Regions from separate parts of the Streptomyces sp. NPDC003036 genome, predicted to be linked through region 4. Evidence: riboswitches for the same ligand, from Rfam matches in the RefSeq annotation. Region 4 holds a riboswitch; each other region holds the start of a gene.

What was found. A riboswitch is a leader RNA that binds a small molecule or an ion and turns the genes downstream of it on or off. The one in region 4 is predicted to bind cyclic di-AMP.
Positions count from the first base shown of each region.
Region 1: it holds a riboswitch for cyclic di-AMP, as region 4 does, so the genes downstream of both, ABZX67_RS20010 (transglycosylase family protein) here and ABZX67_RS10145 (M23 family metallopeptidase) in region 4, are expected to answer to the same signal.
Region 2: it holds a riboswitch for cyclic di-AMP, as region 4 does, so the genes downstream of both, ABZX67_RS29165 (LysM peptidoglycan-binding domain-containing protein) here and ABZX67_RS10145 (M23 family metallopeptidase) in region 4, are expected to answer to the same signal.
Region 3: it holds a riboswitch for cyclic di-AMP, as region 4 does, so the genes downstream of both, ABZX67_RS28810 (C40 family peptidase) here and ABZX67_RS10145 (M23 family metallopeptidase) in region 4, are expected to answer to the same signal.

Region 1 is NZ_JBEXNO010000025.1:99,916-107,590, reverse strand. Features, by position in the region: gene ABZX67_RS20035 (NAD(P)/FAD-dependent oxidoreductase) at 1-678, opposite strand, end outside; gene ABZX67_RS20030 (Ppx/GppA phosphatase family protein) at 1,061-1,981, opposite strand; gene ABZX67_RS20025 (DUF501 domain-containing protein) at 1,978-2,508, opposite strand; gene ABZX67_RS20020 (septum formation initiator family protein) at 2,523-3,017, opposite strand; gene eno (phosphopyruvate hydratase) at 3,121-4,410, opposite strand; gene ABZX67_RS20010 (transglycosylase family protein) at 4,665-5,375, opposite strand; cyclic di-AMP (ydaO/yuaA leader) riboswitch at 5,379-5,549, opposite strand; gene ABZX67_RS20005 (transglycosylase family protein) at 5,822-6,727, opposite strand; gene ABZX67_RS20000 (cytochrome P450) at 6,893-7,675, opposite strand, start outside.
Region 2 is NZ_JBEXNO010000051.1:4,862-12,536, reverse strand. Features, by position in the region: gene ABZX67_RS29180 (Tm-1-like ATP-binding domain-containing protein) at 1-862, opposite strand, end outside; gene ABZX67_RS29175 (transcriptional regulator) at 1,070-1,786, shown strand; gene ABZX67_RS29170 (nucleobase:cation symporter-2 family protein) at 1,869-3,341, opposite strand; cyclic di-AMP (ydaO/yuaA leader) riboswitch at 3,954-4,123, shown strand; gene ABZX67_RS29165 (LysM peptidoglycan-binding domain-containing protein) at 4,128-4,889, shown strand; gene ABZX67_RS29160 (hypothetical protein) at 4,900-5,175, opposite strand; gene ABZX67_RS29155 (class I SAM-dependent methyltransferase) at 5,314-6,069, opposite strand; gene ABZX67_RS29150 (aminotransferase class V-fold PLP-dependent enzyme) at 6,121-7,323, opposite strand; gene ABZX67_RS29145 (pyridoxal-phosphate dependent enzyme) at 7,337-7,675, opposite strand, start outside.
Region 3 is NZ_JBEXNO010000049.1:40,119-47,793, forward strand. Features, by position in the region: gene ABZX67_RS28790 (alpha/beta hydrolase-fold protein) at 1-63, shown strand, start outside; gene ABZX67_RS28795 (GNAT family N-acetyltransferase) at 18-836, opposite strand; gene ABZX67_RS28800 (NlpC/P60 family protein) at 855-1,952, opposite strand; gene ABZX67_RS28805 (hypothetical protein) at 2,244-2,597, shown strand; gene ABZX67_RS28810 (C40 family peptidase) at 2,620-3,534, opposite strand; cyclic di-AMP (ydaO/yuaA leader) riboswitch at 3,533-3,689, opposite strand; gene pcrA (DNA helicase PcrA) at 3,888-6,341, shown strand; gene ABZX67_RS28820 (M23 family metallopeptidase) at 6,363-7,675, opposite strand, start outside.
Region 4 is NZ_JBEXNO010000010.1:112,081-119,755, forward strand. Features, by position in the region: gene ABZX67_RS10130 (DNA topoisomerase IV subunit A) at 1-2,198, opposite strand, end outside; gene ABZX67_RS10135 (pitrilysin family protein) at 2,400-3,749, shown strand; gene ABZX67_RS10140 (pitrilysin family protein) at 3,776-5,143, shown strand; cyclic di-AMP (ydaO/yuaA leader) riboswitch at 5,395-5,560, shown strand; gene ABZX67_RS10145 (M23 family metallopeptidase) at 5,574-6,356, shown strand; gene ABZX67_RS10150 (GntR family transcriptional regulator) at 6,569-7,234, shown strand; gene ABZX67_RS10155 (HPr family phosphocarrier protein) at 7,392-7,673, opposite strand.

The sequences.
Region 1 (7,675 bases), on a different contig from region 4:
CTTGCCGTACTGGCCGAGCTTCGGGCCGACCTCCGGGAGGATCTTGTCGGCGGCGTCCACCAGGATGAAGCGCATGTCCTCGCGCTTCACGTTCTTGTAGTACTTCGCGGCGTCGCGCGCCAGGTCCTCGACCTCGCCGATGGTCTCCGCGCCGGCGAAGCCGCCGCCCACGAAGACGAAGGTCAGCGCCTTGCGGCGGACCTCCTCGTCGGTCGTCGAGTCGGCCTTGTCGAGCTGCTCGAGGACGTGGTTGCGCAGGCCGATGGCCTCCTCGATGCCCTTCATTCCGATGCCCTGCTCGGCGAGGCCGGGGATCGGGAAGGTCCGGGAGACCGCGCCGAGCGCGATGACCAGGTAGTCGAACGGCAGCTCGTACGCCTCACCGACGAGCGGCGAGACCGTGGCGACCTTGCGGTCCTGGTCGATGCTGGTGACCCGGCCGGTGAGTACCTCGGCCTTGGGCAGCACGCGTCGCAGCGGGACGACGACGTGCCGCGGCGAGATGCTGCCGGCGGCGGCTTCGGGCAGGAAGGGCTGGTAGGTCATGTACGACCGGGGGTCGACGACCGTGACGGTCGCCTCGCCGTAGCGCATCTTCTTGAGAATGCGCCGAGCTGCGTACAGGCCTACGTACCCACCGCCTACTACGAGGATCCTGGGACGCTCCGTGGTGCTCATGCCATCGAGTATCCACCCGCCGGAGGGGGGTCGCTCGTGCGCCCCTTCACAAGCTTCCGGGGGACCTCTGCTACACTCCGCCGCCCACGTGACCGAGGTCATGGCGCCGGAGGGGAACCGGGGTGTAAGCGAAGACGTTGTTCACCCCCGTTGAACTGGGACAGAGAGCACCTTGCAACGGTGGACCACACCGGAGTTCACACCTGCGAAACATAGGCGAGGTGCCCCTCGCGGGCGCGAGAAAGGGCCCCGAAGGGGTCCTCGGAGGCCCCGAAACGCCCCCACGACCCCCCTCGGGGCCCTTTTCCTTGTGAAGAACTTCACGAACTTTCCCGACGGGCTGTCCGGCGCGACTTCCGACCGGGTGACCGACGGCCCCGCGTCAGACCAGCGAGAGGGCGATTCCGTCCAGAATGTCGTGTTCGGAGACCACGACCTCCCGCGCCCCGATCCGGTCCATGACGGCCAGCAGCACCAGCGCCCCGGCGGCGATGACGTCCACCCGGCCGGGGTGCATCACCGCGATCGCGGACCGCTCGTCGTGGGTGGAGGCGACCAGGCGCCCGGTGACCTCCGCGACCTGCTCGTAGGAGACGCGGGAGCGGTGGATCGCCGCCGAGTCGTACTCCTCCAGCCCCAGCGCGATCGCGGCCACCGTGGTGACCGACCCGGCCAGCCCGACCAGCGTCCCGGCCTCACGCAGCGGAACGGTCTCCTCCGCGAGGTCCAGGGCCGCTTCGACGTCCGCCCGGATCGCCGCGATCTCCGCCTCCGAGGGCGGGTCGCTGCGCACATGACGCTCGGTCAGCCGTACGCAGCCGATGTCGACGGAGCGGGCCGCACGCGCGTGCGAGCGGCCGACCACGAACTCGGTGGAGCCGCCGCCGATGTCCACGACCAGGTACTCCTGCCCGGTGTCGGGCAGTTCCTTCGTCGCGCCGACGAAGGAGAACTCCGCCTCCTGGTCACCGGTGACGACCTCGGGCTCCACGCCCAGGATCTCCCGCACGCCCCGGACGAAGTCGTCCCGGTTCTCGGCGTCGCGCGAGGCCGAGGTGGCCACGAAACGCAGCCTCTCGGCGCCGTACTCCTTGATGACGCCGGCGTACTCGCGGCACGCGGCGAAGGTGCGCTCCAGCGCCTCGGGGGCGAGCCGGCCGGTCCGGTCGACGCCCTGGCCGAGTCGGACGATCGTCATCCGCCGGTCCAGGTCGGTGACCTGGCCGGTCGTCGGGTCGACGTCGGCGACGAGCAGGCGGATCGAGTTCGTACCGCAGTCGATGGCGGCGACCCGGGTCGTCACTGCGCGTCCTCCCGGTGAGCGCCGACGCACGGGCCCTTGGCCCACCACTCCGGCAGCATCGCCAGCGCCTCGTCACCCAGCGGGTTCACACCCGGGCCGGCCACGAGGGAGTGGGCGACGAGCACGTGCAGGCACTTCACCCGGTCCGGCATGCCGCCCGCGCTCGGGAAGCCCTCCAGGACCTCGATGGCGTCGCGGCGCGCGATGTAGTCCTCGTGCGCGGCCCGGTAGGCGGCCGCCAGCTCGGGGTCGGACTGCAGCCGGTCGGTCATCTCCTTCATGACGCCGTTCGCCTCCAGCGTGCCGATCGCGGAGTTCGCGCGCGGGCAGGTGAGGTAGTACGTCGTCGGGAACGGCGTGCCGTCCGGCAGCCGGGGCGCGGTCTCCACCACGTCGGGGTTGCCGCACGGGCAGCGGTGCGCGATGGCGCGCAGCCCGCGCGGCGGGCGGCCGAGCTGTTCCTCGAACGCCGCGACGTCCGCCTCGGTGGGCTCGGTGCGTTCGGTCTGCGGAGGGGGCGTGTCCATGCCTGCCTTGGGTTCTACTTGCGGTCGGTGCGATCGGTGCGGGTGGCGGGGTCGGTGCGGTCGGCGGTGTCCACGCCGTCCCAGAGGTTGGAGTACCAGGGGCGGTCGGCCGCGCCCTGGTCGCTGCGGCGCTGGCGCACCGCGTCGGGGTCGATGACCGTGTAACCGGTCTCCCCCGGGCGGACGTAGTGCAGGTGTTCGCGGGCGAGGCGCCTGATGTACGCGTCGTCCTGGAGCCGAGCCTTCTCGTCGCGCAGCCGCTCGACGCGCTCGGCCGCCTCGGCCGCCAGCCGCTCCTGCTCGGCGATCTCGCTCTGCTGGGAGACCCACTGGCGCATCGGGTACGCCAGGGCCACCACCATCGAGCAGACCACGAGCGCGAGGAAGGCCGCGCGGCCGGTGAGCCGGGAGCGTTCCTGACGGCGGGTCTGGGAGCGGTACACGCGGGCGGCGGTCTGCTCCCCGAGCAGCCGCAGCCTGGTCGCGGTGGAGAACCGGTCCCGGGCCATCCTCGCTCCTCCCCTGCACCCCGTTACGTACGTACGTCCCCGGACACGGTACGGGACCGCGGCCGGGGACGTACGTAACCGGGCTACTGAGGGCCTATCGGCCTTACTCGCCCGAGAAGCGGAAGCGCGGGAAGGCGCTGCGGCCCGCGTACACCGCTGCGTCGTCGAGGATCTCCTCGATGCGCAGCAGCTGGTTGTACTTGGCGACGCGCTCGGAGCGGGCCGGGGCGCCGGTCTTGATCTGGCCGCAGTTGGTGGCGACGGCCAGGTCGGCGATGGTGACGTCCTCGGTCTCGCCGGAGCGGTGGGACATCATGCACTTGAAGCCGTTGCGCTGGGCCAGCTCGACGGCGTCGAGGGTCTCGGTCAGCGAGCCGATCTGGTTGACCTTGACGAGCAGCGCGTTGGCGGCGCCCTCCTCGATACCGCGGGCCAGGCGCTCCGGGTTGGTGACGAACAGGTCGTCGCCGACCAGCTGCACCTTGGCGCCCAGCTTCTCGGTGATGGTCTTCCAGCCGTCCCAGTCGTCCTCGAACAGCGGGTCCTCGATGGAGACCAGCGGGTACGCCTCGACGAGCTCGGCGTAGTAGTCGGTCATCTCGGCGGCCGAGCGGGACTTGCCCTCGAACTCGTACGCGCCGTCCTTGTAGAACTCGGACGCGGCGACGTCGAGCGCCAGCGCGATGTCCTTGCCCGGGGTGTAGCCGGCCTGCTTGATGGCCTCGAGGATGAGGTCGAGGGCGGCGCGGTTGGAGTCGAGGTTCGGGGCGAAGCCGCCCTCGTCGCCCAGACCCGTGGACAGGCCCTTGTCCTTCAGGACCTTCTTCAGGGTGTGGTAGACCTCGGCGCCCCAGCGCAGCGCCTCGGAGAAGGACTCCGCGCCGATCGGGGCGATCATGAACTCCTGGATGTCCACGTTGGAGTCGGCGTGCGAGCCGCCGTTCAGGATGTTCATCATCGGAACGGGCAGCAGGTGCGCGTTCGGGCCGCCCAGGTAGCGGAAGAGCGGCAGGTCGGACGCCTCGGAGGCGGCGTGCGCGACGGCGAGGGAGACGCCGAGGATGGCGTTGGCGCCGAGCGACGACTTGTCGGGCGTGGCGTCCAGGTCGAACATCGCCTGGTCGATCAGCCGCTGCTCCGTGGCGTCGTAGCCGACGAGCTCCGGGCCGATCTGCTCGATGACGGCGAGGACGGCCTTCTCGACACCCTTGCCGAGGTAGCGGTCCTTGTCACCGTCGCGGAGCTCGAGGGCCTCGAACGCACCGGTGGAGGCACCGGACGGGACGGCAGCACGGCCGGTGCTGCCGTCGTCGAGGCCGACCTCGACCTCGACCGTGGGGTTGCCTCGGGAGTCCAGGATTTCCCGGGCTACGACGACGTCGATGGACGGCACGAGCATCTCCTTCTGGGATGTGACGCAATGTGTGACGCGAGCGGTGCAGGGTGCAGGGTCTCTTTGGCCTTGCGCCGTGCGACAAGAGCCTATCCGGCCGGGGGGCCGGGGCCAGCCGACGCCCGCCTCGTGGGACGAAAAACGACCCAAGGGCCCTGTTTACGGGGCAAAAGCCCACAAGGTTTACCTGCCGGTAACCGCGAAGGCCCCGGCCCGCCGCCGCATGGGCGACTCGGGCCGGGGCCGTCGGGGGGTCAGCTCAGGTGGAGCTGCTGGCCCGGGTAGATGAGGTCGGCGTCCTCGACGATGTCCTTGTTCAGCTCGAAGAGCTTCTGCCAGCCGCCTTCGACGTTCTCCGCCTCGGCGATGGTGCTGAGGGTGTCGCCGGCCTTCACCTTGTACTCGCCGTCGCCCTTGGCGACCTTCTTGCCGGTCGGGGTGGTGACGGTCTTCTTCGCCTCGGCCTTGGGCGCGGCCTTGGGGGCCTCCCCGGCCTTGGGCGCGGCCTTCGGCGCGGTGCGCTGCTCGCTGCGGGTGGTGGGCTGCTCGGCCGTGCGCTCGGCGGCGCCGCCGTCGTACGCGGCGTTGGACAGGCCCACGCCGCACACCGGCCACGCGCCCTTGCCCTGGCCGTCCAGGACCTTCTCGGCGATCTCGATCTGCTGCGCCTTGCTGGCCTGGTCGGCGGTGGCGGCGTACGCGGTGCCGCCGTACGCGGCCCAGGTGGAGGCCGAGAACTGCAGGCCGCCGTAGTAGCCGTTGCCGGTGTTGATGGACCAGTTGCCGCCGGACTCGCACTGGGCGACCTTGTCCCACTCGGCGGAGGTGGCCGCCGAGGCGGAGGTGGCGCCCATCAGCGGGGCGGCCACGGCGACGCCGGTGATGCCGGCGAACGCGGCGAAACGGACCGCCTTGGACGGGCGACGGTGCTTGGCCTTGCCGGAAACCTTGCTGGAAAACAGCATGGAGATTCTCCTCACCGACGCCTGCGAGGTGAGCTGTCGGGTTAGGGCTGATGAGCTGCCCCGCCGCGCGACTCGCGCGGCCTCACCCCAAGCCGGCTCACGGACCGTCCTTCGACGGCCGGGGGCCGGCACCTACCTTGGGTCCCCCGCTCCTGCCTTCGGCGCATGACGCGACGACTGTTCCCTTGCGTCCGGCGGCAGGATTCGGCGTACCGGTCGAAGGGGCCCGCGATGGCGAGCGATGAAGACCGTAATCACAGAGCCCGGTGAAGTTCAAAGACGGACATCCGGGTCAATCCGCCCCTACCGCCCTGCGCTTGACGGACGTTTGCGCAGGTGAGGGGCGGATCGGACACATCGTGCGTTCGTGAGGCGCCAGTTGGCACAAAGAGACTCATGTCTCACTGACGCAGACCCGGACATAGGGGTACCAACACCCCCGCCACCTAGCGCTGCGCGGGGGCCAGATCGAGGCTCTGGCCGGGCAGGATGAGGTCCGGATCGGCGCCCACGGTCTGGCGGTTGGCGTCATAGAGGGCGGTCCAGCCGCCTTCGAGGTCCTTCGCCGCGGCGATGGCGGAGAGGCTGTCGCCGGGGCGGACGGTGTACGCGCCCGGCTGGGCGTCCGCCAGGTCGCGTGTCGCGCCGTCACCTCGCGAGGTGTGGCCGTCCGTTTCGCGCCCGCTGACCGAATTGTCGGCGCTCGTGGGGTTCTCGGCCTCCGGCGCGGCCGGGTCGGTCGCGGTCGGGTCCGTCGCCGCCGGGGGCTCCGCCGGGTCGGGCGCGCCGCGGTGCTTGCCGTTGCCGGGGACGGGCGGGGCGGCCGGGGCCGACGTCTCCGGCGCGGCGTCCGGCGTGGTGGGCGCGGCGGGCTCGGCCGGCAGGAGGCTCTCGACCGGGTCGGCGGGGGTCACCGGCTCGGTGGGCTCCACCGGCTGGCCGGCGTCGGCCGGAGCGGACGCGCCGGGAGCGGCGTCCGGGGCGGCCTCGGGCGTCGCGGTGCCGGAGGACGCGTCGGGCGTGGCGTCCGGCTTCGCCCCGGTGGCGCCGCCCAGGCCCACGATGGGGGCGCAGGTCTCCCAGGTCTTGACGCCTGTCGCGGCGTAGACCTGCTCCGCGACGGCTATCTGCTGGGCGCGGCTGGCGAGGTCGGGGCGCAGGGCGTACTGCTTGCCGCCGTACGCGTCCCAGGTCTCCTGCGAGAGCTGGAGTCCGCCGTAGAAGCCGTTGCCCATGTCGGCGCTCCACGCGCCGCCGGACTCGCACTCGGCGACCCGGTCCCACGTGTGGGCGTCGACGGCCGACGCGGAGCCGGCGCCGAGCAGCGGAAGGGCGATGGCGGATCCGGTCACCCCTGCCGCGACAACGATGGCGGGGGCCTGACGGGGTCGACGGTGCCTGCCGTTCCCGGAGCGCATGCGGTGTGCCTTTCGCGTGACTGCTGAGGTGACGGTGAACGTAGCGGCATTCGAACGTCAGTCACAAGTCGATGCAGGGGAGATTACGCGAAGATCACATTACTGACGGATCGTCATTTCCGGTGCCCCGCTGGGACCCCTCCCAAAGGGGGTGAACTCGACCGGGAGCGTGCGCAGTCCACGCATAATCAGCCCCCCGCGCCACCGCAAATCGGCAGGATCCACCGCGAGCCGGAGGTCCGGCAACCGGGTCAGCAGCGTCGCCAGCGCGGTCTGCCCTTCGAGGCGGGCGAGCGGCGCGCCGAGGCAGTAGTGGATGCCGTGCCCGTACCCCAGGTGCTGGTTGTCGCGCCGCGCCAGGTCCAGGGTGTCGGGCTCCGCGAACCGCTCCGGGTCCCGGTCGGCGGCCGCGAGCACCACCAGCACCGGATCGCCCGCCGCGATGCGCTCCCCGCCGATGGTGAGCTCCTCCGTGGCGAACCGCCACGTGGCGAGCTCCACGGGCCCGTCGTACCGCAGCAGCTCCTCGACCCCGGTCTCCAGCAGCCCGTGCTCGCCGGCGGCGAGGGACTCCTGGAGCCGGGCGCGCTCGCCGGGGTTGCGCAGCAGGGCGTACACGCCGTTGCCGATGAGGTTGACCGTGGTCTCGAACCCGGCGAAGAGGAGGATGAAGGCCATCGCCGCGGCTTCGTTCTCGGTGAGGTGCTCGCCGTGGTCGCTCGCCCGGATGAGCCCCGAGATGAGGTCGTCCCCGAGGTCCTCGCGCTTGCGGTGAATGAGCTCGGCCAGATAGCCCCGCATCTTCTTCACCGACCGCGCGACCCCACCGCGCGGCCCGCCGCCGTGCCGGATCATCATCCCGGCCCAGTCCCGGAAGTCGTC
Region 2 (7,675 bases), on a different contig from region 4:
GCGCGCCCGGGCTCACCACCTGCGGCACCCCCGCGCGCCCGGCGGCGGTGAGCCGGTCGGGCCCGGCGGTGAGGAGGCCCCCGCACAGGTCGTCGGCGAGCTCGCAGACCGTCAGGTCCAGCACGCCGGCGAACAGCCGCTGCCCGGCCAGTGATTCGAGGGTGCGGCCCCCGGCGCCGCTGGCGTGGAACACCAGGACCTCGTAGCCGAGCTCCGTCATCCGCTCGCGGGCCGCGTCGACGCCGGGGGTGGTCACGCCCGCCATGCTCGCCGCGACCAGCGGCGCGCCGTCCGCGCCCCACTCCCCCGGGACCAGCGCCCGGGAGGCGGCGGCGAAGCCCTCGGCCATGCCGGCGACGGCGTCGGCGGCGTTCGCCAGGATCGGCTCCGACACCCGGTTCACCCCGGCGATGTCGACCACGCTGTACATCATGGTGATGTCGGCGGAACCGACGTACGGCGAGACGTCGCCCGCCGCCATCGAGGAGACCATCACCTTCGGCACCCCGAGCGGCAGGGCGCGCATGGCGCGGGTGGCGATGGACGTGCCGCCGCTGCCGCCGATGGCCAGCACGCCGTGCAGCCGCCCCTCCCGGTGGAGCCGCAGGACGGTCGCCTCGGCGCCGCGCGCCATCGCCGTCACCGCCGCGCCGCGGTCCCCCCGGGCGCGCAACGCCTCCAGGTCCACACCGGCGGCCCGGGCCACCTCGGCGCGCTCCACGTCGGCGGGTATCCGCGGAGAGCCGGCCACGCCCGTGTCGACGACCACGACGTCGACGCCCCGCCGCAGCAGCCGCTCGCGCAGCCACCCGTACTCCAGCCCTTTGGTGTCCAGGGTCCCCACCAGTACGACCATCGTCATGGCCGTACTTTCCCGGCGCGGACCCCGTGGTGGCAAGACCGCCCGTCCGACTACCGACCGGAAACATCCGACCAACGAACGAAAGCCTACAAAGGCATATCGCCTTGCTATCGAAGGGATTTTGACGGTTCCTACCACTGGACCATCTGTTAGCCTGCCCGCTCCTGGATGTTCATCCACTCCCTTCAGTGCGTTTAGGGGTCTTTCGTGTACAGCACTCCCTTCTCCCCCCGAGAGGCCAGAGCGGCGCGAGCCCGGATGGGCCTGACGACCTCACAGGTCGCCCACTCCATGGCGGCGTGCGGTGTTCCCGTCCACCCCGACCTGATCGCCGCCTGGGAACAGGGATCCCACCTCCCCTCCGAACCCCACCTCTTCGCACTCGCCGACGTGCTGTGGTGCTCCGCCACCACCCTCATGGGCATCGAGCCGCGCACCCTCGCCGAACACCGGCTGGCCCGGAAGCTCAGCGTGGAGCGGCTGGCGCACCGGATCGGCATGGACCCCGCCGCCTACCGGGCCGCGGAGGCGGCGCACCGCTGGGACGGCGACATCCGGCAGACCAGGGCGCTGGTGGACGCCCTGGGGCTGACCCTGCGCCAGCTGGTGGGCCTCATGGGCCGTGACGAGGAGCTGGCCCGGCACCTCCGCACCGCCATCGAGGGCCGCTGGAAGGTCCATGTGGCGCCGGTCGCGGAGATCGTGGTCGTCGACGAGACCTCGGTGGGGGACGCCCTGCGCACGATGCACACGGAGTTCGCGGAGTTCTCCGAGCGGTACATGGGCCATCTGATGGCCCGCAACGGCGACGCCCGGCTGAAGGAGGTCGCGGCGGAGCGCTCGGCGTTCCTGCACCGGCTCGTGGACCACTTCTGGGAGCTGGTCGGCGAGGCGGGCGACGAGCCGCCGTTCGACGGCTTCTGACCGGAGGCCCGGCGAGGCGCGGACGGCCGACGGCCCCCGGATCGTCCGGGGGCCGTCGGCCGTCCTGCCGCGAGAAGGGCTTTCAGCGCCAGGTGGCGCCGGCGCCGGGGGCGGGGTGGGTGCCCGGGGCCGGCTGGGCGGGGTAGGCGGACGGGGCGCCCGGAGCGGGCGGGACCTCGTCCTCGTAGTCCTCCCAGTCGATCTCCATCGCCTTGCGCCGCGTGAACGCGTTGAAGAACAGGTTCAGCACGATGGCGGTGAGCCCGCCCAGCGTGATGCCGCTGTCCAGCACCGCGCGCACGTCGTCCGGCATGCGCTCGAAGAACGGCTTGACCGTCGTGGGCAGCATCGCCGCACCGAGGCTCACCGCCAGGATGATGGCGTTGCGCTCCTCGCGCAGGTCCACCTTCGCGAGGATCTGGATGCCGACCGCCGCGACCATGCCGAACATCGAGATCGCCGCGCCGCCGAGCACGGGGTGCGGGATCGCGGCGACCAGACTGCCGGCCTTGGGCAGCAGCCCCAGCAGGATCATGAAGACACCGGCGGCCACCACCACGAAGCGGCTCACCACCCGGGACATGCGGACAAGTCCGATGTTCTCGGCGAATGCCACATAGGGGAAGGAGTTGAAGATACCGCCGAGCATCGTGGACATGCCGTCGGCCCGCAGCGCGCGCGTGACGGTGTCGCTGTCGACCTTCTTCCGGGCGATCTCGCCGATGGCGTACACGTCGCCGGTCGTCTCGACCATCGTGATCAGCATGACGACGACCATGGCGACGATGGGCAGCAGCTCGAACTGCGGCATGCCGTAGTGGAAGGGCGTGGTGACGCCGAACCAGGCGGCGTCCGCCACCTCGTCGAAGTGCGCGTCACCGAGCATCCAGGCGACGGCCGTGCCCACGATGAGCCCGATGAGCACGGCGAGGCTGCTGAGGATCGGCTTGCCGAGCCGGACCACGACCAGGATCAGGAGCAGGGTGCCGAGCGCGTAGGCGAGGTTCTCGCCGGAGCCGTACGCGGGGTCGCCGATGAGGTGGGAGCCGCCGGCGGCGTTCTGGAGGCCCACCGGGATGAGCGTGATGCCGATGATGGTGAGGATCGTGCCGATGACGACGGGCGGGAAGTACTTCACCAGCCTGCCGAAGAACGGCGCGCAGAGGAACGTGGCGATGCCGGCCGTGATGACCGCGCCGTAGACGACCAGCAGACCGGCGGTGCCGCCGCCCGCGCCTATGCCGATCGCGACCATGGGGGAGACGGCGGTGAAGGTGACGCCCTGCACCAGGGGCAGCCGCGCGCCGATCTTCCAGACGCCCAGCGCCTGGATGATCGTGGCGATGCCGCAGGTCAGCAGGTCCGCATTGATCAGGTGGACCAACTGCTCGTCGGAGAGCCCGAGGGCGTTTCCGAGGAGTACGGGGACGATGACGGCCGCCGCGTAGAACGCGAGGATGTGCTGGAAGCCGTAGAGCGTGAGCTGCGGGAGGGGGAGCAGTTCGTCGACGGGATGCGTCTGCGTCCCGGAGTGCCGTCGGGAGACTCGTGCCATCTCTGCCTTGCCTTACAAGAGGTAGGTGAATGAGAGAGGAGCCGACGCCTCGGAGCCCGGATGTATCAGGACGAGGCCTCGTCGGCCCGTACGGAGTCGACGTCTGGCGGAGTTGCCGACACCACGTCGCCCTGCACTTGGATGTGCGTCCTGGTTTGAGGACCTTTCCTTCGATCGGCATGACGAAACCGCCCTGCGCATGAGATCCGCAGGTGGAGCCGATCGGGGCGCTCACCCTAGTTGACGTCGGACGTTCCTCGCGAGTAACCGGAACGGCACTCACCGCTCCCCCGTCCCACCAGGCGCACCTTTCGCCCGCATATCTCTGGTTTCAGAGATATCGGGCTTACTTGAGCGATTTCTTCAACAACGCCACCCCGAGGGCCATTTGCGCGCGCCGTGACATGGCTCACCTCGCGCCGCCCGGGAAAACACCCTCCCCGGCCTATTTCCCCTGCTGGGAAAGAGAATTGAGTTTCCGACAGCAGCCACTTCATGGCGTTTCCGTAACCACGCGTGCGCGTTTCGCGGCTTGTTCCCGCCCACGGCTCTCGCTTACCGTCACGGCAATCCGGTCGGACCGCCGAATCCTGCCGCCGCCCGGAATCCGCACCCACTCACCCACCGACGTACGGCAGGAGCGGGGGAACCAGGTAAGCCGCCGATCCGGAAACGGAAAGGCTCGGGGTGAAGTCGCGTGCGCACGCCCTCGTGTGCGCGTCGCGGCCGGGCATCTCCAGCCCGAACCCGACAGCTCACCTCGCAGGCGACGGAGAGGAATGCGCCATGCCCGCACAGGGTAAGCACCGCCGTCCCAAGAACAATCCGCTCGCCCGCCGTTTCGTCGCCGCGGGCACGGGCGGCGCCGCACTCGCCCTTCCCCTGTTCGGTGCCACCGCGGCCGAGGCTGCACCGAACGCGACGCCGAATGCGGCGCCTGCCGCCGCCGCGAAAAAGGCCCCGGCGTCGCCCGTCACGTATTCCGTGACCGCGGGCGACACCCTTTCCGAGATCGCGCAGGACCACGGCGTCAGCGGCGGCTGGCAGAAGCTGTACGAGGACAACAAGTCCGTCGTCGGCGACAACCCGTCGCTCATCCGCCCCGGCATGAAGCTCACCATCGGCGCGAAGTCCACCGCCGCGCCCGCGTCGACCGAGCGGGCCAGCCGCTCGACGGCCCGGCCGGCGCTCGCGAAGACGGCGAAGCCCGCCAAGCCCGCGACGTACGCGAACAACCTCGACGGCTGGATCAAGGAAGCGCTGGCCATCATGGCCGAGCGCGGCATTCCCGGCTCGTACGAGGGCATCCACCGCAACATCCTGCGCGAGTCCTCCGGCAACCCGCTGGCCATCAACAACTGGGACTCCAACGCCGCCGCGGGCACCCCGTCCAAGGGTCTCCTCCAGGTCATCGACCCCACGTTCCGCGCGTACCACGTGCCCGGCACGTCGACGGACCCGTACGACCCGGTCGCCAACATCACCGCCGCCTGCAACTACGCCGCCGACCGCTACGGGTCGATCGACAACGTCTTCGGCGCGTACTGAGCCGCCGACCTCACGGGCGGGGGACGGTGGCCCCGCCGCCGGACCGCACGGCTTCCACCACGGCGTCGTGCAGCACGCGGCTGGCCTCCTCCGACGAGCACGGCACGGGGCTGCCGCTCATCGGGAACCAGTCGGAGGCCCCGCTGTGCTGCACGGCCACCCGTGCCTCGCCGTCGACCCAGGTGGTGTGCACGTCGAGTTCACCGGTGATGACACCGACCGTGTCGGTGCTCACGCCACCGCGTCCGGCGAAGACCCGGACCGTCGTCCACGATGCCCACGTCACGTTCCCATGCTGACCCCGCTCCGCCGGTCGCGCGACCGGCGGGGAGGGGCGGTTGCGTGAAGGAGCCGTGACGCCACGGGACGTGGTCGGCGGACCCGGCCGGCGAACCCGGTTGAGGAACGCGGTCGGCGAGCGTGGTCAGCGCACGGCCACGAGGACATGGCTGTTGCCGAACTGCCAGACCGCTCCCGCCTCCTCGAAGCCGGCCTCGCGCAGCAGGGCGAGGTGCCCGGAGAGGGTCAGGTCGTTGCCCTCGCAGCGCGGGTGCCGGTGGTGGCGGTGGGCGGAGAACAGCGGCGCCAGCTCCGGGTCGGCGGCGACCCCGGACCACCACGTCTCCCAGTCGTCGTCGGCGACGGCCGGTTCCCGCTCGGCCCGTCGGCGCCCGATGTGCAGGGCCAGCTCGCCGAGCTTGGCGGAGTCGGGGCAGATGTGGTCGCAGTTGACGAGCACCCCGCCGGGGCGCAGGCGCCCGGCGAGGTCGCGGTAGACCCGGCGCAGGGTGCGCTCGCTGAGGTAGTGCAGCGCCGTCGTGGAGACGGCCGCGTCCACCGGCCCGGCCGTCCCGGCGGTGTCCAGCCAGCCGGGCTCGCCGATGACGGCCTCCACGTACCGCACGGCCGGGCCGTAGTAGGCCCGGCCGAGCTCCAGGAGGCGCGGGTCGGCGTCGACCGCCACGACCCGGGCGCGGGGCATCCGGCGGGCCAGCCGCGCGGCCAGGGAGCCCGGGCCGCTGCCCAGGTCGAGGACGAGGGGCGCCCGGCGGTCCGCCGTCACGCCCTCGACAATGTCGGCGATGACGGTGAACGCCTCCTCGCGGTCGATCGCGTACCGCTGCTGCTGCCTCTCCCAGCGGTCCACCCATCGCGCGGCCGCCACCGTGTTGACACTCATGTCCTCTCGCGCCCCTGCCTTCTCACCACACCATCTAATCGGTCATGGAAATCATTGCAGACTAGCGAGTGCGGCGAGCAGCCCGTCGATCTCCTCGGGTGCGTTGTACACGTGCAGGCTGACCCGCACCGAGCCGTCCCCCGGGTCCGCTCCCGCCTGGCAGTGGCTGTCGGAGCGCACCATGAAGCCGTGGCTGTAGAGGATGAAGCCGAGGTCCTGGGAGCCGATCTCGCGGTGCCGGAAGGCCACGACGTGCCTGCGGCGCTGCACCGTGGAGGCGGCGTCCAGGCTGGAGCGGCAGCCCAGCACCTCGTAGGCGTCCAGCCGGGCCAGTCCGTCGGTCAGCCGGGCCGCCAGGGCCACGGTCCACCGCTCGATACGGTCCGTGCCCGCCGCGTCCAGCCAGTCGAGGGCCGCCGTGAGGCTGACGACACCGGCCGTGTTCGGGGTGCCCTGCCAGCCGCCCGGCCGGAACTCCGGACCGCGCCGCCCACGCGCCCAGACCGCGCCCGTACCGGGCAGGGCCAGCGCCTTGTGGCCGGAGAAGACGACGAAGTCCACGTCGAGGTCGGCCACCGAGACGGGCAGATGGCCGACGCTCTGGGCGGCGTCCAGGCAGATCGGCACGTCCGGGCCGACCACCGCGCGGACGCGGTGGACGTTCATGTCGGCGCCGTAGACGTGGTGCACGTGGGTGGCCGCGACGAAGCGGGTGCGCGGGCCGACCACGCGGGCGAGGGCCTCGGGGTCGTAGTCCCCCGAGCTCGCCTGATACGGCAGATCCCGCAGCCGTATCCGCACGCCCTGGCGGGCCAGCAGCCGCTCCGCCTCCCGCCAGGGCTCCAGGTTGGCCTGGTGGTCGGCGAACGGCACCACGATCTCGTCGCCGTCGCGGAGCAGCTCCGGCAGCCAGTCGCGGGCCACGGTGCGCAGGCCCTCCGAGGCCCCGCTGGTGAAGTGCACCGCCGAGCGGTCCGGCTCCGGGTCGCCCAGGAACTCCTTGACCCGGTCCCGGGCGCCCTCGACCAGCGCGGTGGTGTGGTTGGCCCACGGGTAGGAGCCGCGGCCGGCGTTCGCGTTCGTCGTGGTCAGGTAGGTGTGGACGGCGTCGAGCACGGCCTGCGGCTTCTGGGCCGTGGCCGCGCTGTCCAGGTACGCCGGCGCGGGATGCGCCGCGATCTGGGGGAACTGGGCGCGCAGCGGGCGCTGCCAGTCCGCCAGCTCCTTCAGATCGTTCTCGGTGTCGTGCCGCATGCCGGACGCCATGTCAGTCACGCACCAGGGGCGCGCCCGCGTCGCGCCACGCGATGATGCCGCCCGCCAGGCTCCGTACGTCGGGATGCCCCATGCGCGTCAGCAGCGCCGCGTAGCGGGCGGACTTCTCGCCGACGGGGCAGGCGAGCAGCACGGGCCGGCTCTTGCTGAACGGCAGGCCGCCGCGGAGGAGTTCGTCGAAGAGCTCGTCGACGATGTTGACGGAGCCGTCGATGTGGAGGGCGCCGTACGCGAAGGGGCCGCGCAGGTCGACCACGAGGGGGTCCTCCGCCGCGATCCACTTGCGGGCGTCGGCGACGTCGATGACGGTGGCCGAGCGCACCTCGCCGTC
Region 3 (7,675 bases), on a different contig from region 4:
CCCGGAGGTCCCGGTCGTCAGGGAGCCAGCGAGATGTCCACCTTCTCCGACACCCGCCGGTAGCCGATCCCCGCGTAGATCCGCTCGATCGACGCGTCAGCCGGCTCCAGCCACACCAGCCGGCAGCCGCGCGCGAACGCCGTCGCCGTCAGGTACGCCGAGAGGCCCCCGCCGATGCCCCGCCGCCGATGGCTCGCCGCGACCGCCAGCCCGGCGAGCTCGCTCAGCCCGTCCACCGGCACCGAGCAGCCGCCCGCCCCCACCGTCGTGCCGTCGGCGGTGTCCGTCGCGATTCCGGCGACACCGCCGCCGGCCGCCGCCGTGCGCAGCCAGCGGATCGCGCCCGCGTTCGCCTCGCCGGTCCCGCCGTACGCGAGGTTCTGCACGGAGGCGGCCGCGGCGTACGCGGCGTCGTCCGCCGGCTCGCCGAAGGCGATGCCGTCGACGGGCCCCGGTTCCCGCAGCCCGCCCGGCGCGCACGCCATCAGCGGCGCCCGCCGCTCGACGGTGAACCCGGCTGCGAGCAGCGCCGGTTCGAGTTCCGGCGCGCAGGCCGGCTGGAACTCCAGGCGCGGCACCCGCTCCAGTTCCCGGAAGGCAGCCACCAGTTCGTCGATCTCCGCCTTGGTGGGGGCTGCGCCCGCGTCGGGGATGGCGTAGTTGGCGGGCGGGATGTCCCAGTCGGGGTTGTAGCGCAGGACGAAGGGGCCCACGCGGCGGTGATCGGGGGACCGCAGCGCCAGCGTGCGGACGCAGTCCTGGAGGTCGTCGGCGATGCCTTCGGGGATGCCTGCAGGGTCGCCTTCGGTGGTGCCTTCGGGGATGTCGCGATCCATGGTCATGGATCCGGGACCCTACGCGACCCGGGTCGCTCCCGCCCACGGCATTTCGTCGATCGGCGCGATCCGTACGGGCGCGCCGGGCCGCGGTGCGTGGATCATCTTGCCGCCGCCGATGTAGAGGCCGACGTGGCTGATCCCGGAGTAGAAGAACACCAGGTCACCGGGGGCGAGCGCGGAGCGCGGGACGCGCTGTCCGGCGTTGATCTGGGTGTACGTGGTACGGGGCAGGGCCACCCCGGCGGAGCGCCACGCGGCCTGCGTGAGCCCCGAGCAGTCGAAGGCCGACGGTCCGGTCGCGCCCCAGACGTACGGCTTGCCGAGGGCCCCGTACGCGTACGAGACGGCCTGCGCGGCGCGCGCGTTGGGCGCCTGCCGCGCTCCCGCCGGCGGGGGGTTCCCGGCCGTCGGGCCGGTACCCGCGCCAGGGCCCGCGCCCGTGCCCGCGCCGGGGTTCTCGTACCGCGCGCGTTCGGGGGCGGACAGCCGGCCCAGGAGGCGCTCGGCGGCGGCGAGCTTCTGCTGGACCGTGGCCTTGTGGCGGCGCAGCTCGGCCTGGCGGGCCTCCAGTTCGCGCAGGTGGCCGCCTGATTCGGCGCGCAGCTGCGCGATCCCGGCGAGCTCGCGGCGCACGGCGGCGATGGCGTCGGCCTGGCGGGTCCCGGCGCGCTCGGCGAGGGCGGCGCCCTCCAGGTAGGCGTCCGGGTCGGTGGAGAGGGCGAGCTGGAGGGCGGGGTCGAGCCCCCTGTGCCGGTACTGGGCGGTGGCCACGGAACCGAGCGCGTTACGGGTGGCGGCGAGCCGCTCCGTCCGGCGGGCGGCCTCGTCACGCAGGGCGTCCAGCGAGGAGCGCGCCTTGTCGGCCTGCTCCTTGGCGCCGTTGTACCGCTCGGTGGCCTCCTCGGCCTCCCGGTGCAGCCGGTCCACCTCGGTCCTGATCTGGGCGGGGGAGAGGCGGGGCTCCGCGTGCCCGGCGCCGCCGAGGACCGTGGCGGTCGCCGCCCCGGCGAGGACGAAGCCGGCGGCGGTGCGCCCGGCCGCCGATCCGTTCAGGGATCTCTGCCGGGGCTTGCGGTGCTTGCGGTGCTTCGGAGGTTCTGGGTGAGCTGCCACGAGGGCGGGTCACTTCCCTTCCCTGTCACGTGTGGGTGGGGTGGCCGGCCGCCGTCCGGGAGTCGGAAGACGGCGGTGGGAGAACCGGCCACCTGGGGGAGGACGCTAAGCCCGCCGGTCACGGTGGTGAGGCGGAGTGACCGCAATTGCCCGCAGGTGAGAGTTCGGGAGCGGCTTCCGTCGGCGGCGACGCGCCTGGAACCTCACATTCCGTATCAGCTGTGACCGAGGCGACGAATGAGGCAACCCCGACCGGGGGCCGGTGCTATGGCCCCGGTTAGGCTCCGGCGCATGGACGTACTCATCAATGTCTTCGTCGCGCTGCACATCATCGGCATCGGCGCCCTGCTGGGCGGCTTCCTGTCCCAGATGAAGGCGATGGGCGCGGGCACGGCGCGCTTCAGCCCCGGCATGCTGCACGGCGCGCTGACCATGCTGGTCACGGGTGTCGCCCTGGTCGGGCTGAACCAGGCCGACGAGCAGACCGTGAACAACATCAAGATCGGCGTGAAGCTCGCGATCCTGGTCGTCATTCTCGGCCTGGTCTACGTCAAGCGGGACGAGGAGACGGTCGACAAGCCGCTGTTCGGCGCCGTGGGCGGTCTCACCGTCGCCAACATCTTCATCGCGACGCTCTGGACCTGAGGTCTGAGGTCCGGGGTCTCTCTTACGCGGGGCGCACGCAGCCGGACACCGGCATGGAGTGGACCGGCTCCTCGCGTACGTTCATCCCGGGCCGCGGGGCGTGGATCATCACGCCGTCGCCCTGATAGATGCCGACATGGCTGATGTCGTCGTAGAAGAACACCAGGTCGCCGGGGCGCAGCTCGTCCATGGAGACGCGCGTGCCGACATGGGCCTGCTCCCAGGTGGTACGCGGCAGGTCGACACCCGCCGCCTTCCAGGCCGCCTGGGTCAGACCGGAGCAGTCGTACGAGCTCGGGCCGGCCGCGCCCCACACGTACGGCTTGCCGAGCTGGGCGCGGGCGAAGGCCAGCACCTTGTCGGCTTTGGCTGCGGCGCGGTCGGGGCCCGTCTCCGTCCCGCAGGTTTCCGGTTCGTACGCCGGTTCGTACGCCGGTTCGTGCGCCGGCGTCTCCGCCGGCGTCTCCGTCCGCGATGCCAGCAGGGTGCGCGCCTCCGCGAGCTTGCGCTGCACCGTCCGCTTGCCGGCCCGCAGCGCCTCCGGGGTCTTCGCCGACTCGGCCTGCCGCGCGGCGGGCTCCGCCTTCGCCACCTCGACGACATCACTGACGGGCGTGGCGGTCGGTAGAGGTCGTGCGGGCTGGACGGGCTGCACGGGCTGGACGGGCTGGACGGGAGTGGCGTACCGCTGCGCCTGCGTACCCGTGCCGGCCTGCCGGTAGAGGTCGTCGACCTTTCTCTGCACCTCCTCGACCGTCGGCCGGCCCGGTGCGGCTTCGGCGGACTGGGCGGACTGAGCGGACAGCAGGGTCGTGACCGAGGCGATGGCGGCCGTCGTGACCCCGACGGCGGGGGAATTCGTACCAAACGAACCGAACGTACTGAACGTGCGGGTGGTGCGGCTGCGCGGCTTGCGATGCGACGCCAAGGCCGGCATCTCCTTCCGTAGACCGCCTACCGGGTCAACCGGCGGGTTCGGGCGAACGGAAGGTGCCCTACGGCCTGCGGAAACGGCCGATTCACCCCATGGTGCATGGTGGGTCCCCGGTTCCAACTCCCGTGCGGGGGAAGTGGATTCGGCGTGGGCGGTCCGATCGGCGTGGTTCGCCGATGAGGGAACGGCCCGCTTGTGCGGCACGCTAGCCAACGTGTGGTGGTGCTGTGAAGGATGATGTTCGATATGCCGGATACATTTTCGTGACCTTTACGCTGCGCTTATGCGAGGTGGCGGTGAGCGACGAAACCGGTTCGGCCCCGACTGTCAGTGGGGCGGCCTAGACTCGATAGGCGATGAGCAGCCTCTTTGACGACAGCTTCCTGGCGGACCTGCGGAACCACACCTCCGAGGAACCGCCGCCGCCCCCCGAGGACGCCGAGGACCACGCCCCGGCCCCGGAGGAGGTCCCGCACGACCTCTTCGGGGACCGTTACGACGTGCCCCCGGCCCGGGACGCGTACCACCGCGACGGCGCGCCGCGCACCGTCGTGGACCCCGCCGCGCTGCTGGAGGGGCTGAACGACCAGCAGCGCGCCGCCGTCGTCCACACCGGCTCGCCGCTGCTCATCGTCGCCGGTGCCGGCTCGGGCAAGACCCGGGTGCTGACCCACCGCATCGCCCACCTGCTGGCCACGCGGCACGTCCACCCGGGCCAGATACTGGCGATCACCTTCACCAACAAGGCCGCCGGCGAGATGAAGGAGCGCGTCGAGCAGCTCGTCGGCCCGCGCGCCAACGCCATGTGGGTGATGACCTTCCACAGCGCGTGCGTGCGCATCCTGCGCCGCGAGTCGAAGAGGCTCGGCTTCACGTCGTCCTTCTCGATCTACGACGCCGCCGACTCCAAGCGCCTCATGGCGCTGGTCTGCCGCGACCTGGACCTGGACCCGAAGAAGTTCCCGCCGAAGTCCTTCAGCGCCAAGATCTCCAACCTGAAGAACGAGCTGATCGACGAGGAGACCTTCGCCGACCAGGCCGCCGACGGGTTCGAGAAGACGCTCGCCGAGGCGTACCGCATGTACCAGGCGCGGCTGCGCGAGGCCAACGCCCTGGACTTCGACGACATCATCATGACGACGGTCCACCTGCTCCAGGCGTTCCCGGACGTCGCCGAGCACTACCGCCGCCGCTTCCGCCACGTCCTCGTCGACGAGTACCAGGACACCAACCACGCCCAGTACACGCTCGTACGCGAACTGGTGGGCACCGGTTACGAGGACCTGGACCCGGCCGAGCTGTGCGTCGTGGGTGACGCCGACCAGTCGATCTACGCCTTCCGCGGCGCGACCATCCGCAACATCCTCCAGTTCGAGGAGGACTACCCCGACGCGACGACGATCCTGCTGGAGCAGAACTACCGCTCCACGCAGACCATCCTCTCCGCCGCCAACGCGGTGATCGAGCGCAACGAGAGCCGCCGCCCCAAGAACCTGTGGACGAACGCCGGCCCCGGGACGCGCATCATCGGGTACGTCGCGGACACCGAGCACGACGAGGCGCAGTTCGTCGCCGACGAGATCGACCGGCTGACGGACGCGGGCGAGGCGAAGGCCGGCGACGTCGCGATCTTCTACCGGACGAACGCCCAGTCCCGTGTCTTCGAGGAGATCTTCATCCGCGTCGGCCTGCCGTACAAGGTCGTCGGCGGCGTCCGCTTCTACGAGCGCAAGGAGGTCCGGGACGTCCTGGCGTACCTGCGCGTGCTGGCGAACCCGGAGGACAGCGTCCCGCTGCGCCGCATCCTCAACGTGCCCAAGCGGGGCATCGGCGACCGCGCCGAGGCGATGATCGAGGCGCTCGCGCTCCGCGAGAAGATCACCTTCCCGCAGGCGCTGCGCCGCGTCGACGAGGCGTACGGCATGGCGGCGCGCTCCGCGAACGCCGTGAAGCGGTTCAACACGCTGCTGGACGAGCTGCGCACCATCGCCGAGTCCGGCGCCGGACCGGCCGTGGTCCTGGAGGCGGTCCTGGAGCGCACCGGGTACCTCGCCGAGCTGCAGGCATCCACCGACCCGCAGGACGAGACGCGCATCGAGAACCTCCAGGAGCTCGCCGCCGTGGCCCTGGAGTTCGAGCAGGAGCGCGGCGAGAACCCCGGCACGCTCGCCGAGTTCCTGGAGCAGGTGGCGCTGGTCGCCGACTCCGACCAGATCCCGGACGAGGACGAGGAAGGCTCCGGCGTCATCACGCTGATGACGCTGCACACCGCCAAGGGCCTGGAGTTCCCGGTGGTGTTCCTGACGGGCATGGAGGACGGCGTCTTCCCGCACATGCGCGCCCTCGGCCAGACCAAGGAGCTGGAGGAGGAGCGGCGCCTGGCGTACGTGGGCATCACGCGCGCCCGCGAGCGGCTCTACCTCACGCGGTCGTCGATGCGCAGCGCGTGGGGCCAGCCCTCGTACAACCCGCCCTCGCGGTTCCTGGAGGAGATCCCGGCCCAGCACCTGGAGTGGAAGCGCACGGGCGCGATGGCCAAGCCGTCGTCCGGCGGCCCGGCATCCGGGATCACGGCCTCCCTGTCGTCCTCGCGGTCCCGTTCCGGCCCGTCGGGCTTCGCCACGCGGCGTACGACCGACAAGCCGGTGATCGCGCTGGCGGTCGGGGACCGGGTGACGCACGACCAGTTCGGGCTCGGGACCGTGATGGCGGTGACGGGCGCGGGCGGGGACGCGCAGGCGACGATCGACTTCGGGGACGACAAGCCGAAGCGGCTGCTGCTGCGGTACGCGCCGGTCGAGAAGCTCTAGCCGGCTGAACCGGCTACCGGTTCACCCGGTCGGGTCGAGGCCGTGGCTGCGCAGCCACGGCAGCGGGTCGATCGGGGAGCCGCCGCCGGGCCGTACCTCGAAGTGCAGGTGCGGTCCGGTGGAGTTGCCGGAGTTGCCGGAGTACGCGATGACGTCACCGGCCTTGACCTCGCCGGACCGGATCTTGGTGCTGCTGAGGTGGCAGTACCAGGTCTCGGTGCCGTCCTTGGCGGTCACGATCGCCATGTTCCCGTAGGCGCTGTTCCACTGGGTGCGTACGGTGCCGTCGGTGGCGGCCATCACGGGCGTGCCGTACTGCACGGGGAAGTCGATACCGCTGTGCAGGGACATCCAGTTGACGCCGGCCTGCCCGTAGTACGCGCTGAGCTGGTGCAGCTTGACGGGGAGCGCGAACTTGGGGCGCATCGCCTCGCGGCGCGCGGCCTCCTCCTCGCGCTTCTTGCGCTCGGCCTCCTGGCGGTTCTTGAGGTCGATGCGCTCCTGGGTGCGGCTGGCGCGGTCGCCGAAGTCCCGGGCGTCGGCGCTGAGCGCGGCGAGCTGGGTGTCCAGGGCGCTGTTGGCGGCGGCGACGGTCTTGACGGAGGAGGGGTCCTCAGCGGTCACCGGCTTGGCCTCGGCCTTCTGCTCGCCTCCGGTGAGGCCGCTGACGGAGGCCGCCGCGATTCCGGCGACACCCATCACGCAGGCGGACGGCACGGCGACGGTCAAGAGCGCGGAACGCTTCGCGGGGGTACGCCGTCGGCCACGGCCGCCGCCGCCTCCGCCGGAGCGGCGGGCGGGACGGGGGATGACGGGCGCGGCGACGGTCGCGGCGTCGGCCACGGCCTCCGCGTCGTGCGCCGGCTCTTGCGCCGGCCCGTGTTCCGGCTCGGGGGCTTCTTCGTGAGGAGCTTCCGGCTGGAGGGCCTCTGCCGAGGCGTAGTCGTACTGCTCCGGTACGAACGTCTCGGTGGGCGCGTAGTGCCAGGCGGTGGCGTCGTAGGCGCCGGTGTCGTACTGCGGCTGGTCGTTCTGCGGCTGGTCGTTCTGCGTCTGGTTGTTCCAGGCGCCGGCGTCCCACTGGCCGGTGTACTCGGAGTACTCGACGTAACCGGTGGTGGCGCCGTCCCACTGCGTGGTGTCGTATTGGCCGCTGTGCCCCGCGCCGTAACCGCTCTGGTAACCGGCGGTGTCATAACTCGCCTGCTGGGTACCGTCATAGGACCCGGGGAGGGCGCCGAAGAGCGGGTCGGTCGCGAAGGCACCGGTGTCATAGGCACCGGTGTCGTACGTGCTGGTGGTGTAACTGCCAGTGCCGTGGCTGCCCGTGGTGT
Region 4 (7,675 bases):
GGGTCCAGCGCCGCGGACGAGCCCGCGACCGTGAAGACCACCGCGTCCGCCGCCGGGTCGACCGCGGTGAACGAGACCACCTCGGCGCCGGCCGCCAGCTTGACGCCGGCCATACCGCCCGCCGGGCGGCCCTGCGGCCGCACCTGCGAGGCCGGGTAGCGCAGCAGCTGCGCGTCGGAGGTGATGAAGACCAGGTCCTCCTCACCCGTGCGCAGCTCCGCCGCGCCGACGATCCGGTCACCCTCCCTGAGGGTGATGACCTCCAGCTCGTCCTTGTTCGCCGGATAGTCCGGCACCACACGCTTGACGACACCCTGGAGCGTGCCGATCGCCAGGCCCGGCGACGACTCGTCCAGCGTGGTCAGGCAGACGACCGTCTCGTCCTTCTCCAGCGTCAGGAACTCCGAGAGCTGCGCCCCGCCCGACAGGTTCGGCGCGCCCGCCGTGTCCGGCAGCTGCGGCAGGTCGATCACCGGCAGCCGCAGCAGCCGCCCGGCGGACGTCACCACGCCCACGTCGCCGCGCTGCGTCGCGGGCACCGCCGAGACGATCACGTCGTGCTTGGTGCGCTTGCCGTCGCTGTCCGGGAGCGGCTCGCCGCTCGCCGTACGGGCCAGCAGACCGGTGGAGGACAGCAGCACCCGGCACGGGTCGTCCGCGACCTCCAGGGACACCGCGGCGACCGGCGCGCCCGCCGACTCCAGCAGGACCGTGCGCCGCTCGGTGCCGAACTTCTTGGCCACCGCGGCCAGCTCGGAGGAGACCAGCTTGCGCAGCTCGGCGTCGGACTCCAGGATCCGCGTCAGCTCCTCGATCTCGCTGTTGAGCCGGTCGCGCTCGCCCTCCAGCTCCAGGCGGTCGAACTTGGTGAGCCGGCGCAGCGGGGTGTCCAGGATGTACTGCGTCTGGATCTCGCTCAGCGAGAAGCGTTCGATCAGCCGCTCCTTGGCCTGCGCCGAGTTGTCGCTGGACCGGATCAGCCGGATGACCTCGTCGATGTCGAGCAGCGCGACGAGCAGGCCCTCGACCAGGTGCAGCCGGTCGCGCTTCTTGCCGCGCCGGAACTCGCTGCGGCGCCGTACGACCTCGAAGCGGTGGTCGAGATAGACCTCCAGCAGCTCCTTGAGGCCCAGGGTGAGCGGCTGCCCGTCGACCAGCGCCACATTGTTGATGCCGAAGGACTCCTCCATCGGCGTCAGCTTGTACAGCTGCTCCAGGACGGCCTCCGGGATGAAGCCGTTCTTCACCTCGATGACGAGCCGCAGCCCGTGCGCGCGGTCGGTGAGGTCCTTGACGTCGGCGATGCCCTGGAGCTTCTTCGACGCCACCAGGTCCTTGATCTTGGCGATCACCTTCTCGGGGCCCACCGTGAAGGGCAGCTCCGTCACGACCAGGCCCTTGCGGCGCGCCGTCACGTTCTCCACGGTCGCGGTCGCGCGGATCTTGAAGGTGCCGCGGCCCGTCTCGTACGCGTCCCTGATCCCGGACAGGCCCACGATCCGGCCGCCGGTCGGCAGGTCGGGGCCCGGCACGTACCGCATCAGGGTCTCCAGGTCGGCGCCCGGGTGCTTGATCAGGTGGCGGGCGGCGGCGATGACCTCGCCCAGGTTGTGCGGCGGCATGTTGGTCGCCATGCCGACCGCGATTCCGGACGCGCCGTTGACCAGCAGGTTCGGGAAGGCGGCCGGCAGCGCGACCGGTTCGCGCTCCTGGCCGTCGTAGTTGGGTACGAAGTCGACGGTGTCCTCGTCGATGGACTCCGTCATCAGCGACGTGGCGTCGGCCATCCGGCACTCCGTGTACCGCATGGCGGCCGGCGGGTCGTCGTTGCCCAGCGAACCGAAGTTGCCGTGGCCGTCGACCAGCGGCAGGCGCATCGAGAACGGCTGCGCCATGCGCACCAGCGCGTCGTAGATCGACGCGTCACCGTGCGGGTGCAGCTTGCCCATCACCTCGCCGACGACCCGGGCGCACTTGACGAACCCGCGCTCCGGCCGCAGGCCCATCTCGTTCATCTGGTACACGATCCGGCGGTGCACCGGCTTCATGCCGTCGCGGGCGTCGGGCAGGGCCCGGGAGTAGATCACCGAGTACGCGTACTCGAGGAAGGAGCCCTGCATTTCGTCGACGACGTCGATGTCGAGGATCCGCTCCTCGTAGTCGTCGGGCTGCGCGGTCTTCGTGCTGCGGCGGGCCATCGCGGCTGCGCTCCTTCACCAGGCAAAGGCTGATCTGTCGCCGACCATTGTGGACCGTCCCACTGACAACCCCGACCGCGACCCGGAAGAGGGACGATCGGGTGGGACGGGAACTTCCGCGACCGTCGGTGCGCTTGCATACAGTGGCAGGACTTTCACCGCACGACTTTCCACATCGCGATCGAAGGGACGTACATGCCCATGGGTCACACGGCCACAGCCCAGGCCGGCTCCGGCGGACTGACAGCGACCGAGCACCGGCTGGCCAACGGCCTGCGCGTGGTGCTCTCCGAGGACCACCTGACCCCGGTCGCCGCGGTGTGCCTCTGGTACGACGTCGGCTCGCGCCACGAGGTGAAGGGCCGCACCGGCCTCGCCCACCTCTTCGAGCACCTCATGTTCCAGGGCTCCGCCCAGGTCAAGGGCAACGGCCACTTCGAACTCGTCCAGGGCGCCGGCGGCTCCCTCAACGGCACCACGAGCTTCGAGCGGACCAACTACTTCGAGACGATGCCCACGCACCAGCTGGAGCTGGCCCTGTGGCTCGAGGCCGACCGGATGGGCTCGCTGCTCACCGCGCTCGACGACGAGTCCATGGAGAACCAGCGGGACGTCGTCAAGAACGAGCGCCGCCAGCGGTACGACAACGTCCCGTACGGCACCGCCTTCGAGCGGCTCACGGCCCTCGCCTTCCCCAAGGGCCACCCCTACCACCACACGCCGATCGGCTCCATGGCGGACCTGGACGCCGCCACCCTGGAGGACGCGCGGAACTTCTTCCGTACGTACTACGCGCCGAACAACGCCGTGCTGTCCGTCGTCGGCGACATCGACCCGGAGCAGACGCTCGCCTGGATCGAGAAGTACTTCGGCTCCATCCCGGCCCACGACGGCAAGCAGCCGCCGCGCGACGGCACGCTCCCCGACGTCATCGGCGAGCAGCTGCGCGAGGTCGTCGAGGAGGACGTCCCGGCCCGCGCGCTCATGGCCGCCTACCGGCTGCCGCACGACGGCACCCGCGAGTGCGACGCCGCCGACCTGGCCCTGACCGTCCTCGGCGGCGGCGAGTCGTCCCGGCTCCACAACCGCCTGGTGCGCCGCGACCGTACGGCCGTGACGGCCGGCTTCGGCCTGCTGCGCCTGGCCGGGGCCCCCTCCATGGGCTGGCTGGACGTGAAGACCTCCGGCGGCGTCGAGGTGCCCGACATCGAGGCCGCGGTCGACGAGGAGCTGGCGCGGTTCGCCGCCGAGGGCCCGACGCCCGAGGAGATGGAGCGGGCCCAGGCCCAGCTGGAGCGCGAGTGGCTGGACCGGCTCGGCACGGTCGCCGGCCGCGCCGACGAGCTGTGCCGCTTCGCCGTGCTGTTCGGCGACCCGCAGCTCGCGCTCACCGCCGTCCAGCGCGTCCTGGACGTCACCGCCGAGGAGGTGCAGGCCGTCGCCCAGGCGCGGCTGCGCCCGGACAACAGGGCCGTACTGGTCTACGAGCCGGTCAACGGCGACCAGAGCGATGCCGACCACAGCGAGGAAGAAGAGGGGGCCGACCAGTGAGCGACGCCGCTGTGTCCCTGACGTCCATGGAGTTCCACCCGCAGCCCCGGCCCGGTACCGCCCGGCCCTGGGCCTTCCCCGCCCCCGAGCGCTCCACCCTCCCCAACGGCCTGACCGTGCTGCGCTGCCACCGCCCCGGTCAGCAGGTCGTGGCCGTCGAGATCTCCCTGGTGGCCCCGCTGGAGGCCGAGCCCGAGGGCCTGGACGGCGTCGCCACGATCATGGCCCGGGCGCTGTCCGAGGGCACCGACAAGTATTCGGCGGAGGAGTTCGCCGCCGAGCTGGAGCGCTGCGGCGCCACGCTCGACGCGCACGCCGACCACCCCGGCGTACGCGTCTCCCTGGAGGTCCCGGTCTCCCGGCTGGCCAAGGCCCTCGGCCTGGTCGCCGACGCCCTGCGCGCGCCCGCCTTCGCCGACAGCGAGGTCGAGCGCCTGGTGCGCAACCGGCTCGACGAGATCCCGCACGAGATCGCCAATCCGTCGCGCCGCGCCGCCATGCAACTCTCCAAGGAGCTGTTCCCGGCCGACTCCCGGATGTCCCGGCCTCGCCAGGGCACCCTCGAGACGGTGGAGCGGATCGACTCCGCGGCCGTACGGGCCTTCTACGAAGCCCATGTCCGGCCCGCCACGGCCACCGCCATCGTCGTGGGCGACCTGACGGACGTCGACCTCGACGCGGTGCTCGCCGACACCCTCGGCGCCTGGACCGGCGACACCGCCGAGCCCCGCCCCGTACCGCCCGTCACGGCCGACGACACGGGCCGTGTCGTCATCGTCGACCGCCCCGGCGCCGTGCAGACGCAGCTGCTGATCGGCCGCGTCGGTCCCGACCGGCACGACCGCGTCTGGCCGGCCCAGGTGCTCGGCACGTACTGCCTCGGCGGCACCCTCACCTCGCGCCTGGACCGCGTGCTGCGCGAGGAGAAGGGCTACACCTACGGCGTACGGGCCTTCGGCCAGGTGCTGCGCTCCGGTCCCGGAGGCAACGGCGCCTCGATGCTCGCCATCAGCGGCTCCGTCGACACCCCCAACACCGGTCCGGCCCTCGACGACCTGTGGAAGGTGCTGCGCACCCTCGCCGCCGAGGGCCTGACCGACGCCGAGCGGGACGTCGCCGTGCAGAACCTCGTGGGCGTCGCCCCGCTCAAGTACGAGACGGCGGCCTCGGTCGCGGGCACCCTCGCCGACCAGGTCGAGCAGCACCTCCCGGACGACTTCCAGGCGCAGTTGTACGCCCGCCTGGCCGAGACCGGGACGGTGGAGGCCACGGCCGCGGTCGTCAGCGCCTTCCCCGTGGACCGTCTCGTCACCGTGCTCGTCGGCGATGCCGCGCAGATCAAGGAGCCGGTCGAGGCGCTCGGTATCGGTGAAGTGAGCGTCGTCACCGGCTGATTGACGGCGGGTCGGCCGCGCGTCGCCGGCCGCGTCACCGGCGGAACCCCGGCATCCATGCGGATGCCGGGGTTCCGCCGTCTGCTGCCGCTGCCCTCGCCGGTCCACCGCATGTCCGTTTTGTTGGGGAGGTTACGTGTCTGCCCTGTGGCGTGCGCTACAAAAAACCGTGTCCGTTTGGTGATTGAAAGATCAGCCGCTTAGCGTCTGATGCGCTGTCCGCCCGCTGTACCCGCCGCATCCGCGGCACCGGGCAGCCATCGCCGAATCCCCATCGGGCGCGAGCCCGGGGAGCCGGGGACCCACACGAAGTCCCTGGGGTGAATCGGACGCCTTCGCATCCGTGCGGAGGGGCCCGTAGGAGACCTTCCTGCTCCGAACCCGTCAGCTAACCCGGTAGGCGAGAAGGAAGGAAAGGATCAGCCACCGTATGGCGTTCACCCGTGCCACCGGGAAGCACCGTGCCCCGAGCCGCCTGAGCCGCAAGAGCGCACACGTCGCCGGCGTGGCGGCCATCGCCACCACCGGCGTCATCGGAACCCTCGCTTCCCCGGCGCTCGCCGCCGACGCGGACGTCCGCGCACTGGAGGACACCGGCCTCAACCAGGCGGTCATCACCGACACGCTCGCCGAGACCGTCGACGCCCAGGCCGAGGCCCAGGAGCGCGAGGCCGAGGAGGCCGCCGCCCGCGCCGCCGCCCAGGCCAAGGCCGAGGCGGAGGCCAAGCGCAAGGCCGAGGCCCGCGTCAAGGCCGCCCGCGAGGCGGAGGAGCGCGCCGCCCGCGAGGCCGAGCGCAAGCGCCTGAACTCCTTCACGCTCCCGGTCGCCGGTTCCTACGTCAGCACCGGCTACCAGACCGGCGGCGCCATGTGGTCCTCCGGCAGCCACACCGGCGTCGACTTCCACGCCCCCTCCGGCTCCACGGTCGTCGCCGTGGGCCTGGGCACCGTCGTCGAGGCGGGCTGGGGCGGCGCGTACGGCAACAACGTGGTGATCCGGATGGCCGACGGCACGTACACGCAGTACGGCCACCTCTCCTCCGTCAGCGTCTCGGTCGGCGAGCGGGTCATGCCCGGCCAGCAGATAGGCCTCTCCGGTTCCACCGGCAACTCCTCCGGCCCGCACCTCCACTTCGAGGCCCGTACGAGCGCCGAGTACGGCTCCGACATCGACCCCGTCGCGTACCTGCGCTCGCACGGCGTCAACGTCTGACCTCCGACCGCACGACCCGAGACAGACAAGGCCCCGGCTCCTCATCCGAGCCGGGGCCTTCGCCGTTCTCCGGCGCGGCCGGTCTGGCCAAAAGATATCCATGGATTTCGACCCGGCGTCGGAAATTCAGGAATGGTGCCATAGAGTCACTGAACACTCGTCAAATCGGTCGGACGCACGCTGTTTCGCGCGCATTACGTCGGAGGTTCGGTATGCGCATTCCCGCGCACTCGGTATGCACGGCGATTCGCGACGACATCGTCTCCGGCGTCTTCCCGCGTGGTAGCCGCCTCACCGAGGAGCAGCTGGCGCGCCGCTACGGCGTCTCCCGCGTCCCGGTCCGCGAGGCCCTGCGAACCCTGGAGTCGGAGGGCTTCGTCACCACCCGCCGCCACGCCGGGGCGTGTGTCGCCGAGCCCACCGAGCAGGAGGCCGCCGACCTGCTGGAGGTCCGGGCGCTGCTGGAGCCGCTCGGCGCGGCGCGGGCCGCCCAGCGGCGTACCGAGGCGCACCTCAAGGTGTTGCGGGGCCTGGTCAGGCTGGGCCAGGAGCGGGCGCGCCGGGGCCAGGGGGAGGACCTGCGGGCGCTCGGCGACTGGTTCCACGAGACGCTCGCCCAGGCCTCCGGCAGCCCGGGCCTGACCGCCCTGCTGACCCAGCTGCGGCACAAGATCGCCTGGATGTACGCGGTCGACCAGCCGCCCGCGCCCGTGGAGGCGTGGGCCGAGCACGGCGCGATCGTCGACGCGGTGGCGCGCGGTGACGCCGAGCGGGCCCGGGCGCTGACCGCACTGCACGCCGAGCGCTCACTCGGCGCGCACCGGCTGCGTGTGAGGAGTCCGCAACATCGCGTCAACACGGTGAGCGCCCGCAATTAACAACGCGGCCGTATACAGAAAGGTTCACCAAAAAAGCGGAGCCGTATCACCCCGGAATTCGGGGGCGATACGGCTCCGCCGCAAGAGGACAGGTAATTGTCCGAGGTGATGTCGAGGCGACGTCCGAGGTGATGGCCGGGACGATGCCCGAAGCCCGTCAGACGGTCTCGGGAAGCTCCTCGAGACCCTCCGCGACCAGCTTCGCCAGGCGGTCCAGGGCGGCGTCCGCACCCTCCGCGTCCGACGCGAGCACGATCTCCTCGCCGCCCTGCGCACCCAGGCCGAGGACCGCGAGCATCGACGCGGCGTTCACCGGGTTGCCGTCGGCCTTGGCGATCGTCACGGGGACGCCGGCGGCCGTGGCGGCACGGACGAAGATGGAGGCGGGGCGGGCGTGCAGGCCCTCGGCCCAGCCGACGTTGACGCGGCGCTCAGCCATGG